DNA from 2 places in the Burkholderia sp. BCC1972 genome. Region 1 is predicted to be linked to the other one. Evidence: riboswitches for the same ligand, from Rfam matches in the RefSeq annotation. Region 1 holds a riboswitch; the other holds the start of a gene.
What was found. Region 1 has a riboswitch for FMN ahead of U5798_RS28700 (6,7-dimethyl-8-ribityllumazine synthase). Riboswitches for the same ligand answer to the same signal wherever they lie in the genome.
Positions count from the first base shown of each region.

Region 2: it holds a riboswitch for FMN, as region 1 does, so the genes downstream of both, ribB (3,4-dihydroxy-2-butanone-4-phosphate synthase) here and U5798_RS28700 (6,7-dimethyl-8-ribityllumazine synthase) in region 1, are expected to answer to the same signal.

Region 1 covers NZ_CAJPGH010000025.1:82,913-92,084, forward strand. Annotated here, with positions in the region: gene U5798_RS28695 (sialidase family protein) at 1-1,088, shown strand, start outside; gene U5798_RS28700 (6,7-dimethyl-8-ribityllumazine synthase) at 1,157-1,663, opposite strand; FMN riboswitch at 1,730-1,886, opposite strand; gene U5798_RS28705 (TonB-dependent receptor) at 2,251-4,332, shown strand; gene U5798_RS28710 (methyl-accepting chemotaxis protein) at 4,799-6,412, shown strand; gene otsA (alpha,alpha-trehalose-phosphate synthase (UDP-forming)) at 6,900-8,306, shown strand; gene ftsH (ATP-dependent zinc metalloprotease FtsH) at 8,346-9,172, opposite strand, start outside.
Region 2 covers NZ_CAJPGH010000016.1:88,199-97,370, reverse strand. Annotated here, with positions in the region: gene U5798_RS22500 (PhoH family protein) at 1-635, opposite strand, end outside; gene miaB (tRNA (N6-isopentenyl adenosine(37)-C2)-methylthiotransferase MiaB) at 665-2,038, opposite strand; gene U5798_RS22490 (LysR family transcriptional regulator) at 2,252-3,184, opposite strand; gene U5798_RS22485 (MFS transporter) at 3,332-4,507, shown strand; gene U5798_RS22480 (XRE family transcriptional regulator) at 4,725-5,411, shown strand; FMN riboswitch at 5,598-5,746, shown strand; gene ribB (3,4-dihydroxy-2-butanone-4-phosphate synthase) at 5,865-6,575, shown strand; gene U5798_RS22470 (HAD family hydrolase) at 6,646-7,332, opposite strand; gene iolG (inositol 2-dehydrogenase) at 7,521-8,507, opposite strand; gene U5798_RS22460 (TIM barrel protein) at 8,575-9,172, opposite strand, start outside.

The sequences.
Region 1 (9,172 bases):
CCGATCCGTGGGTGTCGTTCGGGCCGGACGGCACCGCGTATTCGGTGTCGATCTCGTTCAACCAGTCGAACAACGGCAACGCGGTGGCCGCGTCGGTCTCGACCGACGGCGGACAGACGTGGAGCAGCCCGGCCGTGCTGATCGCGAACGACGAACCGACGACGCAGTTCTTCAACGACAAGGAATCGGTGACGGCGAACCCCGTGAAGGCCGGTACTGCCTATGCGGTATGGGATCGTCTCGAACTGCCGAACGGCAACCCGTACGCGAACCTGCACACGAAGGCGTACCGCGGGCCGACGCTGTTCTCGAAGACGACCGACGGCGGCAAGACGTGGACCGCTGCGAAGGTTATCGTCGACGTGCCGTCGCGCCAGCAGACGATCGGCAACCAGATCGTCGTCGATCCGAAGAGCGGCACGCTATACGATTTCTTCGACCTGATCCAGCCGCCGTTCAGCAAGGCGGCCGGCAAGGTCGCGTTCATCAAGTCGACCGACGACGGCGCGACGTGGACGAAACCGCAGGTGATCGCGGGGCTGCAGACGGTCGGCGTCACCGATCCGAACACCGGCGAACCGGTACGCACCGGCGACATCATTCCGGAACCCGCGATCGATCCCGCATCGGGGCAGCTCTACGTGGTGTGGCAGGACAGCCGCTTCAACGGCGGCAAGTACGACGAGATTGCGGTATCGACGTCGAAGGACGGCGGCGCGACATGGAGCACGCCGCAGCAATTGAACACGCCGACCGGGCGCCCCGCGTTCAATCCGTCGGTGCGCGTCGACAACACGGGCGCCGTGATGGTCACCTACTACGACTTCCGTGACCTGCTGGCCGGCAACACGACGACGCTGCCGACCGGCTTCTGGCGCAAGATCTCGCTCGACGGCGGCACGACGTTCGCCGACGAGCGGCGCGTCGGCGGCCCGTTCGACATGAAGCTCGCGCCCAACGCCGAAGGGTTCTTCATCGGCGACTACCAGGGGCTCGACGTGCTCCCGTCATCGTCGTTCCACCCGTTCTTCGTGCAGACCAGCGCGGGCAACCTGACGAACCGCACGGACGTGTTCTTCGCACCGTGACGCGACGCCCGTAGCCATGCCGCCGCGCGACACCCTGCGTCGCGCGGCGGCATTCGCACCGCAATGCGTCAGGCAGCCTGCGGAATCGCGGCGGCCACGGATTCCGCCTTCAGCGCGGCGACCTTGCCGATCGTATCGACGCATGCATGCGCGAGTTCCGCGCCCTTCACGAGGAAGTGCTCGTGGAAGTAGGCGACATGCTCGGCGCCGTGGAAATGATGCGGCGTCAGCACCGCCGACAGCACCACCACGCCGGTTTCGAGCTGCACCTGCATGAGACCGGAAATCACCGCCTGCGCGACGAAGTCATGGCGATAGATGCCGCCGTCGACCACCAGGCCGGCGCACGCGATGGCCGCGTACTTGCCGGTGTTCGCGAGCAGCTTGGCATGCAGCGGGATCTCGAAGGCACCTGCCACTTCGAAGAAATCGCAATCCGCCCGGCTCAGGTTCGCGTTGGCGAGCCCGTCGACGAACGCGTTTCGGCACTGGTCGACGATCTCCTTGTGCCAGCACGACTGGACAAAGGCGATACGCGGCGCGGCAGTTTGGGAGGGGGAAGCAAGTTGGGTCATCGATAGGTCCTGTGTGAGTTGAATGGGCGCACAGGGACAAGCCGCGTACCTTGCGTACGCAACGAACCCCGCTCTCTCTCATCCGGACTTTGACCGTCGGCCCCGGAATCGAACCGGGTCTGCTGACCTTGCCATGCACATGCGTGCCGGCAAGCGCTCGCGGGCTACGCGCAATCGCGCGATTACCGCCGGTGGGGAATTTCACCCCGCCCTGAGAACGTTCGCGGCACATCGGCCGCGCCGGAAATCTATCACAGTCTCGTCGTGTCGGCTCTTCGACGTCGCCGCTCGCGTCATGCGCCCGACGCGCCCCCGGTCATTTCCCGCAATCCCCCTCCGCTCCAGCCGCCCTTTTCACCGATCTGACAGAAACCCCACGGGAACCTGCCTGCCGGCTTGGAATTTGAAATGATATAACATATCATTTCGCGAGCTCGTTCGCCTGACGCCGTTCCACCGTGGTGGCCGAGTCTCGCCGAGCGATGTTCCAGCGGGTCACTGCGCGTCAGCGACGCAACAATATATCGTATCCAGCCGTGATCCGCATCGCTCGTTATCCGATCCCGATTCCAACCGATTCACCGACCATGCGCGACCTCCCTCGTTTACCGCTTCGCCCGCTCTCGCCCCTTTCGCTGATGCTGCTCGCCGCCGTCGCCCATGCGCAGACCGAACCACCCGCGTCGTCGAACCCGGCGCCGGCCGCCACCTCGCTCGCACCGATCTTCGTGACCGCGAACCCGCTCGGCGACACCGAACTGATCGCGCCGACCGTGCAGCTCTCCGGCGATGCGCTGACGCGCCGCCAGGCCGATTCGCTCGGCGAAACGCTCAACGGGCTGCCCGGCGTGTCGACCACGACCTACGGGCCGATGGTCGGCCGCCCGATCATCCGCGGGATGGATGGCGACCGGATCCGGCTGCTTCAGAACGGCGTCGCGGCCTACGACGCGTCGTCGCTGTCGTATGACCATGCGGTGCCGCAGGATCCGCTGTCGATCGAGCGCGTCGAGATCGTGCGCGGCCCGGCCGCGCTGCTGTACGGCGGCAACGCAGTGGGCGGCGTGGTCAACACGATCGACAACCGGATTCCGCGCGAAGCGATCGAAGGCGTGACGGGCGCGCTCGACGCGCGCTACGGCGGCGCGAATTCCGTGCGCGCCAGTGCCGCGCAGGTCGAAGGCGGCAACGGCCGCTTCGCGTTCCACGTCGACGCGTTCGACCGCGAAACGAGCAAGCTGCGGATTCCCGGCTACGCGCGCAGCAGCCAGCAACGTGCGGTCGACGGCCCCGACACGCCGCAGCCGGAAGGCAACGTGCCGAACAGCGACGGCCGCGTGCACGGCGGCGCGGTCGGCGCGTCGTACACGTGGGCCGACGGCTTCGCGGGCCTGTCGTACAGCGGCTATGAATCGAACTACGGCTCGGTCGCGGAAAGCGACGTGCGGCTGCGGATGCGGCAGGAACGCCTTGCGTTCGCGTCCGAGGTGCGCAACCTGAGCGGGCCGTTCACGAAGCTGAAATTCGATTTCGCGTACACCGACTATCGCCACAAGGAAGTCAACAACGGCGAGACGGCGACCACCTTCCGCAATCGCGGCTACGAAGCGCGCATCGAGGCGCGGCATCGCAAGATCGGCCCGTTCGAAGGCGCGATCGGCGTGCAGTTCGCCCAGAACACGTTCTCCGCGCTCGGCGACGAATTGCTCGTGCCGTCCACGCGCACGAACAGCGTCGCGCTGTTCGGCCTCGAGGAATGGCAGGTCGTCCCCGCGCTGAAGCTGAGCCTCGGCGGCCGCTTCGAGCACGTGAAGGTCGACCCCGATCCGGCCGGCGTCGAGAAATTCGCGGGCGCGCAGCCGCGCGACTTCAACGCGGGCAGCCTGTCGGCCGGCGCGCTGTTTTCGCTGACACCGGTATGGTCGGTCGCGGCGAACGTCGCATACACCGAACGCGCGCCGACCTTCTACGAGCTGTATTCGAACGGCCCGCACGATGCGACCGGCCAGTTCCTGATCGGCAACCCGAACGCATCGAAGGAGAAAGCCGTGTCGACCGACCTGTCGCTGCGCTATGCGAGCGGCCCGAATCGCGGCAGCGTCGGCGTGTTCTACAACCGCTTCTCGAACTACCTGACCGAGTACAACACGGGCCGCGTCGTGGACGGCGACGGCGAACCCGTCGCGCCCGGCACCGACGGCTCGCTGAACGAGGCGATCTATCGCGGCGTGCGCGCCGAGTTCTACGGCGTCGAGCTGGACGGCAAATGGCGCGCGTTCTCGCGCCGGGGCCACACGGTCGACCTCGAACTGACGGCCGACTACACGCATGCGCGCAACGTCGACACGGGCCAGCCGCTGCCGCGCATTGCGCCGCTGCGCGCGACGCTCGCGGCCGACTATGGCTACGGCCCGTTCGGCGCACGCGCACAGGTCACGCACGCGTGGTCGCAGCATCGCGTGCCCGACAACGACTTCTCGACCGACGGCTACACGTCGCTCGGCGTGGTGCTGACCTACAAGTTCCGTGTCGGCCCGACGCACTGGCTCGCCTACCTGCGCGGCGACGACCTGACGAACCAGGAGATCCGCTATTCGACGTCGGTCGTGCGCGGCTTCGCGCCCGAAGGCGGCCGCAGCGTGATGGCCGGGTTGCGCACTACGTTCTGACCCTTGTACGGCCCGCGGCGCCCGCCGCGGGCCGTCCGGGCGCGCCGACATGGCGTGCCCGTTTCCGTTTATCTGCCCATCGCGCCAGTCAGGCGGCGTACGCCGGACATTCGTATCGGCACCTTCCGTGATTCACCGAAAACGAAATTCCAGTATTCATCCATAAATCGAAACGAAATCATCAGACAATTATTATAAAAAAGATGGTTTTTGTTTTTATCAATAAAACCGGTTTCAAATTCCACATATAAACCCTTGAATCACGGGCGACAGGCGATTTTTTGATCTTTATCAAGAACGCCCGCCGGATAACGCTCTCAACGCTAGAAAAACTAATATCAGGGTTTTCGAAGGGTAAAGAAACATCTCGCATACCCGTTAATGCGGGCACGAGCCCGTATCTGGTCGAACAATAAAATCCATTTGCCAACCACACGCACAGAGGCACATCGTGAAAATCGCCAGAATGAGCATCAAGACAAAACTCCTTGGCGGCTTCGGCCTGCTCGCCGCGGTCGTCGTGATCGTGTCGGGCGTGGCCCTCAAGGCACTGTCCGATACGAATGCCGAGTTTTCACGCTACATGAACGGCATCAACGCGCGGGCGAACCTGTCCGCGCAAATCCGCACCGCCGTCGACCGACGCGCGATCGCCGCGCGCAACCTCGTACTCGCGACCAAGCCGGCCGACGTCGAGGCCGAACTCGTCGACGTGAACCAGGCGCACAAGGACGTGCAGGAGCATCTCGCGAAGCTGAAGGACATGATGGCGAACGCGACCGATACGTCCGATCGCGCACGCGAGCTGGTGGGCGACATCGTGCGCATCGAAGGCAGCTACGGGCCCGTCGCGCTGCGCATCGTCGGGCTCGCACAGGCCGGCAAGAAGGACGAAGCGATCGCCGACATCGACGACAATTGCCGCCCGCTGCTCGCCCAGCTGGTGCGTGCGACCGACGCGTATGCCGCCTATACGCATGAACGCGAACTCGCGATCGCGCAGCAATTCGCAGACCGCTACGCGATGGAGCGCAACCTGCTGGCCGGCATCTGCCTGATCGCGGTCGTTGTCGCCGCCGCCGGCGGCCTGTGGCTGACGCGCAAGATCACGGTGCCGATCGGCTCGGCCGTGGACGTCGCACGCACGGTGGCGGACGGCGATCTCGGCAGCCGCATCGACGTGAGCGGCAACGACGAAACGCGCGACCTGCTCGACGCACTGCGGACGATGAACGAGCGGCTGATCGGCATCGTCGGGCGCGTGCGCGATTCGTCGAACAGCATCGCGCACGCGGTGAGCGAGATCGCGTCGGGCAACCTCGACCTGAGCCAGCGCACCGAGGAACAGGCCGCGTCGCTGCAGGAAACCGCCGCGACGATGGAGGAATTCACGTCGACGGTGCGGCTGAACGCGGAGAACGCGCAGCAGGCGAGCACGCTCGCCGCGAACGCGTCGGACGTCGCGCAGCGCGGCAGCTCGGTGGTCGGCCGCGTGGTCGACACGATGACGGAAATCGGCCAGAGCTCGTCGAAGATCGCCGACATCACGGGCATCATCGAAGGCATCGCATTCCAGACCAACATCCTTGCGCTGAACGCGGCCGTCGAGGCCGCTCGCGCGGGCGAACAGGGCCGCGGCTTCGCGGTCGTCGCGAGCGAGGTGCGCAGTCTCGCGCAGCGCTCGTCGACGGCAGCGAAGGAAATCAAGGAGCTGATCTCCGCGTCGGTGCAGACGATCCAGGACGGCTCGGCGCTCGCGGGCGAAGCCGGCAAGACGATGGCCGACGTCACGCAGGCCGTCGCGCGCGTGACGGACATCATGGGCGAGATCGCGGCTGCATCGGCGGAACAGAGCCGCGGGATCGACCAGGTGAACCTGACGATCACGCAGATGGACGAGACGACGCAGCAGAACGCCGCGCTCGTCGAGCAGGCCGCGGCCGCATCGAAGTCGCTCGAGGCGCAAGGCCGCGAGCTGTCCGAAACGGTTGCTGCATTCCGGATGCCGTCCGGCACGCACGCGACGTCGCCGGGTGCGCATGAGGCCGGCACGCATCACTGGCAGCCGGCCGTCGTGTAACCGATACCGATACGGCCGCAAGACGGGGAAGCGCACGCTGTTCCGCCTGCCCGTCTGCGTGCCGCATGCGCACACCGTGCGATGCAGCAGCGCATCGTCGTCCGGTGCGGCCGTATTCATGCACGGCGTCGCGCATTGCCGATCCACGACACGCGACCGTGCAGGTCCTCCGCACGCCGTTGCGCACACTGCGTTTGCCGCATCGCGCAAATTTCGATCCCGCCCGGGTATCGTGTGTTGCCATACCGCCGTCATGGAAATCGCGCTGCATTCGCGCCCGCCCCGCTCGCCGATACAGACTTTTAAAACGAGCGAATGACGAGTATGCTTGAAAAAGCACTCCCCGTTCGGACGGCGAATCGCGTGCCCTGACTCCCGTCCGTTCGCATTGCGGCCCCATCGCATCGCGCACTGCGCGCCGATGGCGGCGTCTGCTTCTCGCGCCTTGGCCGCACAAATCTTCCCCCAACAATCGTCAGGAGAGCTGGTGAGCCGACTCGTCGTCGTATCCAATCGCATCGCAGATCCCCGTAAAGCCGCGGCCGGCGGCCTCGCGGTCGCCGTGAAGGACAGCCTGCAGGAAACCGGCGGCGTATGGTTCGGCTGGAGCGGCAGGCTACGCGGCGGCGACGATCAGCCCGCGCATGGCGACGATGTGCAGGTCCAGAACGTCGGCGGCATCCAGCTCGCGACGATCGATCTCGATCCGCAGGATTACGACGCGTACTACCTCGGCTATTCGAACAACGTGCTGTGGCCGGTGTTTCACTACCGGCTCGATCTCGCGCAGTTCGACCGGCGCTTCGCCGACGGCTACCGGCGCGTGAACCAGTTGTTCGCGCGCAAGCTGCGCACGCTGCTACGTCCCGACGACACCATCTGGGTTCACGACTACCAGCTGATTCCGCTCGCGGCCGAATTGCGCGCGATGGGCTGCACGAATCCGATCGGCTTCTTCCTGCACATCCCGATGCCGCCGCCGCCGATCATGGCCGCGATCCCGGAGCACGAATGGCTGATGCGCTCGCTGTTCGCGTACGACCTCGTCGGCTTCCAGACCGAATCGGACCTGCTTCACTTCGAGCATTACGTCGAAGCGGAAGCCGGCGCCGCGCGGCTGCCGGACGGCCGCCTGCAAGCGTTCGGCCGCACGCTGTCGGCCGGTGCATTCCCGATCGGCATCAACGTCGACGAATTCGAGTCGCTCGCACGCGATCGCGACGGCCTCGACATGTTCGAACGGATGCGCGATGAATATTCGCGCCGTCAGCTGCTCGTCGGCGTCGACCGGCTCGATTACACGAAAGGCCTGCCGCAGCGCGTGCATGCGTTCCGCCAGCTGCTCGAACAGTATCCGGAGAACCGCAACCGCGCGACGCTGATCCAGATCGCGGCGCCGAGCCGCGAGGATCTCGGCGCATACGACGACCTGCGGCGCGAGATGGACAGCCTGTGCGGCGCGATCAACGGCGACTACGGCGAACTCGAATGGATGCCGATGCGCTACATTCACCGCACCGTTGCACGCAAGCGCCTGCCGGGCCTCTATCGCGCGAGCCGCGTCGCGCTCGTCACGCCGTTGCGCGACGGGATGAATCTTGTCGCGAAGGAATTCCTCGCCGCGCAGGACGCGGCCGATCCCGGCGTACTCGTGCTGTCGCGTTTCGCGGGCGCGGCCGAGCAACTGAAGTCGGCGCTGCTCGTCAATCCGTACGACACGCAAGGCACCGCGCAGGCGATCCAGCGCGCGCTCACGATGCCGCTCGAAGAGCGCCGCCAGCGTCACTCGGCGCTGATGGCGATCGTGCGCAAGACCGACGTGCACTGGTGGCGCACGCGCTTTCTCGACGCACTCGCCGAAGCGGCCGAAGTCGCGGCCGCGGCCGAATCGTGACGCGCTGACGCACGCTGCCGGCAGGCCGGCGCGACGCGTTCAGCGATCGGGCTCGTGCGGCCGCCCGTATGAGACGAAGTCGCGTTCGACCGCGGAGGCCTGTTCCGTCTCGATCGCCCCGCCCCGCGCGCCGGCTTCGTCGCCGGGCGCCGCCGACGTGGCGGACGGCGGCTCGATGCCCCCGTCGATCAACGCCTGCAGCGCGTCGCGTTCGAGCACCTCGCATTGCAGCAGCCGTCGCGCGATGCGTTCGAGCGCTTCGCGGCGCTCGCCGAGCGTCGCCGCGACTCGCGCATGCGCATCGGCCAGCAGCGTGTGCACTTCGTCGTCGATCATCCGCGCCGTGTGCTCGCTGCAGCGGCCGTCGCCCGGATGCCACGCGCCGGGCATGCCCTGGCGCGCATCGCCGTCGTCGAACGTCGCGAGCCCGATCTTCTCGCTCATCCCGTACTGCATGACCATGTGGCGCGCCATCGCGGTCGCGCGTTCGAGATCGTTCTGCGCACCGGTCGAGACGTCGCCGAACACGAGCTCTTCCGCGACGCGCCCGCCGAGCAGCGCATCGATCCGGTCGAGCAGTTCGCTCCGGCGCAGCACGTAGCGATCCTCGGTCGGCACCTGCTGCGTATAGCCGAGCGCGGCGACACCGCGCGGAATGATCGACACCTTCTTCACCGGGTCGCAATGCGAGCGGCTTTCCGCGACGAGCGCATGGCCGGCCTCGTGATACGCGATGGTCAGCTTCTCCTGCGCGTTCATCACGCGGCTCTTGCGTTCGAGGCCCGTCAGCGCGCGGTCGATCGCCTCGTCGAAGTCGGCCATGCCGATCGCGGGCTTGCCGAGCTCGGCCGCATGCAGCGCGGCCT
Region 2 (9,172 bases), on a different contig from region 1:
GGGTCGACCTTCTGCGCGAGATCGCCCGGCAGGAAGCCGAGCCGCTCGCCGGCCTCGACGGCCGGGCGCGTCAGCACGATCCGCTTGACCTGGTCGCGCTCGAGCGCGTCGACTGCGCACGCGACCGCGAGATAGGTCTTGCCGGTGCCGGCCGGCCCAATGCCGAACGTCACGTCGTGCTGCAGGATCTGCTTCAGGTACTCGCGCTGCGCGGGCGTGCGGCCGCGCAGGTCGGCGCGCCGCGTGTACAGCTTCGGTGCGGGTTCTTCGTCCGGCTCGCTGGCGTCGAGCTGCACGACGGGCTCGTCGAACGGATGGTCGGGGTCGCCGCGAAAGCGCACGTCGATCGTGTCCTGGCGGCCGTTGCCGGTCGTGTGGCGCACCTCGACCAGCGCGAGCTGGATGTCGTCGACCGACAGCGGATCGCGCGCACGGTTGTAGAAGTTTTCGAGCGCGGCGAGCGCGAGCTTGGCGCCGCGCCCGCGAATCGTGATCCGGTGGCCGCGCCGCGCGAGCGTGACGTCGAGTGCCTGTTCGATCTGCCGCAGGTTCTCGTCGAGCGGGCCGCAGAGGTTGGCGAGGCGCGCGTTGTCGTCGCGCGGGGCGGTGAATTCCAGTGCTTGGACGGTCTTCAAAGTAGCGTCGGGCTCCTGTTGAGCGTCAATCAGTGGGTGGCCGCGCTCGCGTCGTCGCTGACGAGCACGAGCTCGCCGCGCAGCGAATGCGGGTACGCATGGTTGATCTTCACGTCGATCATCTGGCCGATCAGGCGCGGGTGCGACGCGAGCGGCGCCGGGAAATTCACGACCCGGTTGTTCTCGGTGCGGCCCGCGAGTTCGTTCGGGTCCTTGCGCGACGGGCCCTCGACGAGGATCCGCTCGACCTTTCCGACCATCGACTGGCTGATGCGCGCGACGTTCTCCTCGATGGTCGCCTGCAGATGTTGCAGGCGTTTGAGCTTCACCTCACGCGGCGTGTCGTCGTGCAGGTTCGCGGCCGGCGTGCCGGGGCGCGGGCTGTAGATGAACGAGAAGCTCGTGTCGTAGCCCATCTCGTGCACCAGCGCCATCATCTTGTCGAAATCCTCCTCGGTCTCGCCGGGGAAGCCGACGATCATGTCGGTCGACAGCGACAGGTCCGGGCGGATCGCGCGCAGCTTGCGGATCACCGACTTGTACTCGAGCACCGTGTAGCCGCGCTTCATCGCCATCAGGATGCGGTCGGAGCCGTGCTGGACCGGCAGGTGCAGGTGGCTCACGAGCTTCGGCACCTTCGCGTAGGTGTCGATCAGGCGCTGCGTGAATTCCTTCGGGTGCGAGGTCGTATAGCGGATCCGCTCGATGCCGGGGATGTCGGCGACATATTCGATCAGCGTCGCGAAATCGGCGATCTCGGACGAGCCGGCCGCCAGCGCGCCGCGGTAGGCGTTCACGTTCTGGCCGAGCAGCGTGACTTCGCGCACGCCCTGGTCGGCGAGGCCGGCCACTTCGGTCAGCACGTCGTCGAGCGGGCGCGACACTTCATCGCCGCGCGTGTACGGCACCACGCAGTAGCTGCAGTACTTCGAGCAGCCTTCCATGATCGACACGAACGCGCTCGGCCCCTCGACGCGCGCGGGCGGCAGGTGGTCGAACTTCTCGATTTCCGGGAACGAGATGTCGACCTGCGCGCGGCCGCTCTCGCGGCGGGCGTCGATCATCTGCGGCAGGCGGTGCAGGGTTTGCGGGCCGAACACGAGGTCGACGTACGGGGCTCGCGACACGATCGACGCGCCTTCCTGGCTCGCGACGCAGCCGCCGACGCCGATCAGCAGGCCGGGCTTCGCTTCCTTCAGCTCGCGCACGCGGCCGAGATCGGAGAACACCTTCTCCTGCGCCTTTTCACGCACCGAGCACGTGTTGAACAGGATGATGTCCGCGTCTTCCGGCGTGTCGGTCTTTTCGAGGCCTTCGGAGGCATTGAGCACGTCCACCATCTTGTCCGAGTCGTACTCGTTCATCTGGCAGCCGAAGGTCTTTACGTAAACTTTCTTGGTCATGGGGATTCGCCGTTCGCAGTGGTTGACCTGGGGGCGTCGTCAAGGGTGAATCGGGACGGCCGTGCGCTGCACGCGAAAGGCGCGCAGCGAGCAGAAAGGCCGTCGGGAAAGCCTTCCATTATAGCTTTTCGCGCCGCGCCGGACGGGCGGCCGGTTGCGGCCGCGCGACGCCGGGTGACGGGTTCCGACCCCTCGATGGCAGTGTGCCCACGGTCAGCGGCACGCGTTCAGCAGGTCGTCGAGCGCGGCTTCCTCGTGCGCGAAGCGTTCGGCGAGAAAGTCGAGCAGCACGCGTACGCGCGGCGCCATGTAGCGCTTGCTGTGATAGATCGCGTGCAGCGGCGCGTCCTGGTGCCGCCAGTCGGGCAGCAGCACGCGCAGCCGGCCCGCGCGGACGTCGTCGGCAATGTCCCACAGCGACTTCAGCGCGATGCCGTGGCCGCGCAGCGTCCATTCGCGCGTGAGGCCGCCATCGTTGGTCTCGAACGCGGTCGACACCGGCACCGTGTGGATCTGCACCTCGTCGCCGCGCGTGAAATGCCACGTGTTCATCGGGCCGGACGCGATCGTGATCACGTTGCATGGAAAGCGGGCCAGATCATACGGATCGGCCGGCGTGCCGTGGCGCTCGACGAACGACGGCGCCGCGCACAGCACACGCCGGTTGGTCGCGAGCCGGCGCGCGATCAGCGCGCCGTCGGGCGGCGCGGCGAAGCGGATCGCGAGGTCGATCTCGTCCTGCCACAGGTTCGACGACGAATCGGACGCCGTCAGCGAGAACGTGACGCCCGGATGCAGCGTCGTGAATTCGTGGAGCCAGTCGAGCAACTGGTGGCGGCCGAAATCGGACGTCGACGACAGCCGCACCTTGCCGCTCACGACATTGCGGCCTTCCTGCAGCATCGCATCCGCGTCGTCGAGCGCCTGCAGCGCCTGGCGGCAGCAGTTCAGGTACAGCTTGCCCTCGTCGGTGAGCCGCAACTGCCGCGTCGAGCGTTCGAACAGCCGCGTCGCGATCTTCGCCTCGAGCTTCGCGAGGCGCGCGCTCGCGGCGGCCGGCGTGAGGTTCAGCTTGCGCCCGGCGGCCGTCAGGCTGCCCAGCTCCGCGGCTTCGACGAACAGCCGGATATCGCCCAGTCGGTCCATGCGATTTTCCAGAAATTTTTGAAAATGGTTCAAATGCCACGCCAATTATCAAATATAGGCGTCTTCGGGACAATGCGCGCACATCCCGCTTTCTTGTGCGGTGCGGCACCGACCGGGCGCCGTGGCCGCCGCCTTCCGGAGAACGTCATGCCCATTCCGTTACTGGCGCTCGCGATCAGCGCCTTCGCCATCGGCACCACCGAATTCATCATCATGGGCCTGTTGCCCGAAGTCGCGCACGACCTCGCCGTGTCGCTGCCGTCGGCCGGCCTGCTCGTCACCGGCTATGCGCTCGGCGTCGCGGTCGGCGCGCCGCTGCTCGCGGTGCTGACGAGCCGCATGCCGCGCAAGGCCGCGCTGCAGCTGCTGATGGCGATCTTCATCGTCGGCAACGTGCTGTGCGCGACCGCGTCCGGCTACGCGATGCTGATGGTCGCGCGCGTCGTCACGTCGTTCGCGCACGGTTCGTTCTTCGGGATCGGCGCAGTGGTCGCCGCGTCGCTCGTGCCGGCCGACAAGCGCGCGAGCGCGATCGCGCTGATGTTCACCGGGCTCACGCTGTCGAACGTGCTCGGCGTGCCGTTCGGCACGTTCGTCGGCCAGCTGCTCGGCTGGCGCGCGTCGTTCTGGATCGTCGCCGCGCTCGGCGTGCTGGCGCTCGGCGGCGTGGCCGCGCTGGTGCCGAACCGCCACGACAGCGGGCCGGTGGGCCTCGGCCACGAAGTGCGCGTGCTGAAGGAGCCGCAGGTGTGGCTCGCGCTGCTGATGACGGTGCTCGGCTTCGGCGGCGTGTTCGTCGTGTTCACTTACATCGCGCCGATTCTGGAGACCGTGTCGGGCTACTCGCCGCGCGCGGTCGCGCTGATCCTCGTGCTGTTCGGCGCCGGGCTGACGGTCGGCAACACGCTCGGCGGCAAGCTCGCCGACCGTGCGCTGATGCCGTCGCTGATCGCGATCCTCGTCGCGCTGATGGCCGTGATGGCCGTGTTCGCGAAGACGAGCCACCTGCCGGTCGCGGCCGCCGTCACCGTATTCGTGTGGGGGATCGCCGCGTTCGCGACGGTGCCGCCGCTGCAGGCGCGCGTGGTCGAGAAGGCCGCGAGCGCGCCGCATCTCGCGTCGACGCTGAACATCGGCGCGTTCAACGTCGGCAACGCGGGCGGCGCGTGGCTCGGCGGCCTTGCGCTGGAACACGGCTTCGCGCTCGACGCGCTGCCCTGGGTCGCCGTCGCGGTGACGTTCGCGGCGCTCGTCGTCACGTGGCTCGCGATGCGGCTCGACGCGCGCGGCCCGGCACGCGGCGCGGCACCGGCGGCGCAGTGAGCGTCGCCGCGGCGCGCTGACGGCGACGCCATAGCGGCAGGAAAAGGTTCGCGAGAAACGTATTCCTCCGCGATGCTGATAACGGTGTGAAGATAACTTCGTTTGCCCGTGCAAGACCGGGTGATAGCGTCTCGATACGCGCCAAGGCTGGCGCAACGCGATTCCGATCCCGGCTTACCCCCTATGCAGGGCCGCGCGGCGGCCCGGAGGCAATGCTATGTCTTCATCCCTGGCGCTCGTGCGCGACGTGTCTTCCTTCGAGTCCGGCAATGCGGCCGACCTGCGCGGCGCGTCCGCATCGCTCGACGTCCTCGAGCAGGTCGTCGGCGTGAACCTCGCGCGCTTGCGCGCCGAGCGGCAGCTGTCGCTCGATGCGCTCGCGCGGCTGTCCGGCGTGTCGCGCGCGATGCTCGCGCAGATCGAATCGGCGCGCAGCGTGCCGTCGATTAAGGTGCTCTGCAAGATCGCCGCCGCGCTGAAGGTGTCGGTCGCTGCGTTCCTGCGCCGCCATGCGGTGAACGGCTTCGAGCACCTGGCGGCCGAACGCGCATCGCGCGTCGTCAGCTCGAACGGCCGTTTCTCGGCGCGCGCGCTGTATCCGGAAGGCGAGCCGGCCGCGGCCGAATTCCACGAACTGCGGATCGCGCCGCTGCATACGGAGCCCGGCGCGCGCCGTGCGCCCGGCACGACGATCAACCTCGTCGTCAGCGAAGGCACGCTCGAAGTCAGCGTGCACGACCGCCGCCAGTTGCTCGCGACCGGCGACGCGATCGTGTTCGATGCCGACCAGCCGTACAGCCTGCGCAACCCCGGCGACCGCGAAGCGCGCGCGTTCCGTGTGACGGTGAGCCCCGAGGTGCCGCCGCGCTGGCTCGTGCCCGACGCGGCGCACGCGGCTCATTGACCGTGCCGGCGCGACCGAACGGCCGCCTTCCCGTTGTCGCGTGGAAGCGCCGTCGGGCGGTCGGCCGTTCGGACGATGCCGTTTGACCGAGTCGTCAGTAAGGTTTCAGGCGTGGTGCGCTGCGCTTCGTGCACAGCTGTTGTATGCTTGGCCCGCCGCTGACGGGGTGTTCCCGTCCGGCAATCAGTGCGTCTTCAGGGCGGGGTGAAATTCCCCACCGGCGGTAGGTCGGCGTAAGCCGGCGAGCCCGCGAGCGCCCGCGCATCCGCGCGGGGTCAGCAGATCTGGTCGAATGCCAGAGCCGACGGTCATAGTCCGGATGAGAGAAGATGTGCAGATAGTCATGTCCGTCAGGGCCGCTTCGCGATGCACGCGAAGCGGGTTGCCGTTCTGTCTGTTTGCAATGCCCTGAAACGTTTTTCGCCCAAATCGAATTTGCGAGGAGCGTTTCACATGTCCTTGTTGTCCGTTTCGTCGGCGCCCGCCGACGCCTTTGCCGATCTCCCGCTGCTGGATTCCGAACCGGTGCCGCCGCGCATCGCCGCTGCGCTCGACGCCATGCGCGCAGGCCGTGCGGTCGTGCTGCAGGATGACCACGACCGCGAGAACGAAGCCGACCTGATCGTCGCCGCCGAGCGCATCACGCCCGAGACGATGGCGCTGCTGATCCGCGAGTGCAGCGGCATCGTATGCCTGTGCCTGACCGACGACACCGTGCGCGCGCTCGAACTGCCGCCGATGGTGCAGACCAACGAAAGCCGCAACGGCACCGCGTTCACGGTGTCGATCGAAGCGCGCGAAGGCGTGCATACCGGTGTGTCGGCGGCCGATCGCGTGACGACGATCCGGGCGGCGATCGCGGAAGGTGCGAAGCCGCACGACATCGTGCGCCCCGGCCACGTGTTTCCGCTGCGTGCGCAACCGGGCGGCGTGCTCGCGCGCCGCGGTCACACCGAAGGGACGGTCGACCTGTCGATCCTCGCGGGCCTGAAGCCGGCCGGCGTGCTGTGCGAGCTGATGAATCCGGACGGCACGATGACGCGCGGCGACGACGTCGAGCGTTTCGCGCAACGCCACGGGCTGCCGATGCTGACGATCGCGGAGCTCGTCGAATTCCGCGAGGCGCTGGCGGCCGCGCGCGAACGCTGCTGCGAACCGGCCTGAGCGACGGGAAGGCGGGTGCGTTCGTGCACCCGTCGCGGGCTGGATCGACCCGATCCGGCCGGCATGAACATCAGGACTGCACGTCGCCGAATTCGCCGCGCATGCCGGCTTCGACGAGCGCCGGCAGTTCGTCCATCTTGCGCATGATCCGCGTGATGCCCATCGCGCGCAGCGCGTCCGCGTAGTTGTCGGGGATGTGGCTCGCGCCGACGAACGCGATCGTCTTCATCCCGGCCGCCCGTGCGGCATTCAACCCCGATACGCTGTCCTCGACGACGATGCAGCGCTCCGGCACGACACCGAGCGTCTGCGCCGCGTGCAGGTAGACGTCGGGGTAGGGTTTCGGCCGCGCCACCTGCTCGGAACTGAACACGCGCTCGCCGAAAATCTCGGTGAGCGACGCGCGCTTCAGCGAATTGCGCACGCGCACGAGCCGGCTGTTCGACACCACGGCCGCCGGCAGCGTGACCTTCAGCAGCGCGTCGCGCACGCCGGAGATCGGCGCGAGCGATCGCGCAAGCGCGACCTCGATGTTGTGCTCGATGGTCTCGATGAAGTTCGCGGGCATCTCGATCCCGAAGCGGGATTCGATGCCGGTGAGGAAGCGCGACGTCTGCTGGCCGAATGCCGACTTCGCGGCGGCTTCGAAATCGAGGTTCGGGAACGTGGCGGACAGCGTTTCAAGCAGCACGCGGTCGGCAATGACTTCGCTGTCGACGAGCACGCCGTCGCAGTCGCAGATGAGGTGATCGAGCATGGTGATGAAAATGCGGTAGACCGGCGACGCCGATCAATTCGCCATCATACGTGCTTTCGCGCGCGCGCCGCGTGGCGTTTCGGCAAATTTGCCCGATACGGGCGTGCGGGTGCCACATGTCGTGCCGCCGAGGCACAGGTCGCCCGATGGCGGCCGCCCGGGTGACCGGGCCGCCGCCGTTTGTCGCGTCACAGCGCGATCACGCGCCCCGTTTTCCACGACGTCATCGCGGCTTCGGCCAGCTCGAGCGCGGCGAGCCCGTCGTCGATCGTCGTCCTGACCGGCGTGCCGTCGCGCAGCGCGTCGACGAAGTGCGCGATCTCGGCCGCGTATGCATGCCGGTAGCGCTCGAGGAAGAACGGCTCCGGCACGTCGGTCGCGATGCCGCCGGCGAGCCATGCGCTCACCTCGGTAGGCCGCACGTTGCCGGCCTGCAGCATCCCGTGGCTGCCGAGCAGCTCGAAGCGCTGGTCGTAGCCGTAGGCCGCGCGTCGCGACGTGTTGATCTGGCACAGCATCCCGCGCTGCGTGCGGATCGTCACGGCGGTCGAATCGATGTCGCCCGCTTCGTGCACGGCCGGGTCGGTCAGGCAACTGCCGGTCGCGTGCAGCGTCTGCGCCTCGTCGCCGAGGATCCAGCGGAACACGTCGAAGTCGTGGATCAGCATGTCCTTGAAGATGCCGCCCGAGCTGCGGAGATAGTCGGCCGGCGGCGCGCCCGGGTCGCGGCTCGTGACGACCAGCATTTCCGGCGCACCGATTTCGCCGCGCTCGACGCGTGCCTTCAGCGCCGCGAACGTCGGGTCGAAGCGGCGCTGGAAGCCGATCATGCAGGTCACGCCGGTGCGCCGCACGACGTCCGCGCATGCGCGCGCGCGTTCGACGGTCAGGTCGACCGGCTTCTCGCAGAACACGGCCTTGCCCGCGTTCGCGGCCGCGACGATCAGGTCCGCGTGCGTGTCGGTGCTCGACGCGATCACGACGGCCTGCACCGACGCGTCGCCGAGTGCGCGCTCGAGGTCGGCGACCTGCGCGCCGTGCGCGTGCGCGAGCGCCTCGGCCGACGGCGCATGCCGGTCGATCACGTACCTGAGCTTCGCGCCCGGATGGCGCGCGAGATTCGCCGCGTGGATCTTGCCGATCCTGCCCGCGCCGAACAAGGCGAATTCGATCATTCCGTTCTCCTGTTGATTGGGTTTTGTCGGCACGCCGCGTGTGCCGGCAGCGTGTCCTGGTGATGTATCAGTGATCCGCCAGTTCACCGCGCACGTAGTCGATGCTCGCCCGCAGCCGGTCTTCGATGTCGCTGGCCTCGGCGATCTCGCTCGCGAACGGTTCGAACGAAAACGCGCCGCGGTAGCCGCGTGCAAGCAGTTCGCGCAGTTGCCGGAGGTTGCCGAGGCGGTCGGCGCGGCCGACCAGCACGCGGTGGCCGTCGCGCATCCGGTCGACCGGCAGGTCGTGTTCCTCGACGCCCGAGATGTGCACGAGGCCCGTCAGGTTCGGGAAGAAGATGTCCTCGCCGGACAGGTGGTGGTGGAACGTGTCGTGCACGAGCCGGAAGACCTGTTCGCCCGCTGCGTCGTAGATGCCTTTCACCGCATCCGACTTGCGGCGCAGCGCGCATTCCTCGAAGCCGAGCGGCTCGATGAAGCCGAGCAGGTTGCGTGCTTCGAGGATCGGCTTCAGCGCCTTCAATGCCTTTACGAGATCCGTGTGGCGCGCGTCCGCGTTGCGTGTGTCGCCGCGGCTGTTGGTCGGGCACAGCACCAGCGCACGCGCGCCGCACTGCGCCGCGTAGTCGGCCAGCGCGGTCGCCTCGTCCGCGCGCTCGGCGTTC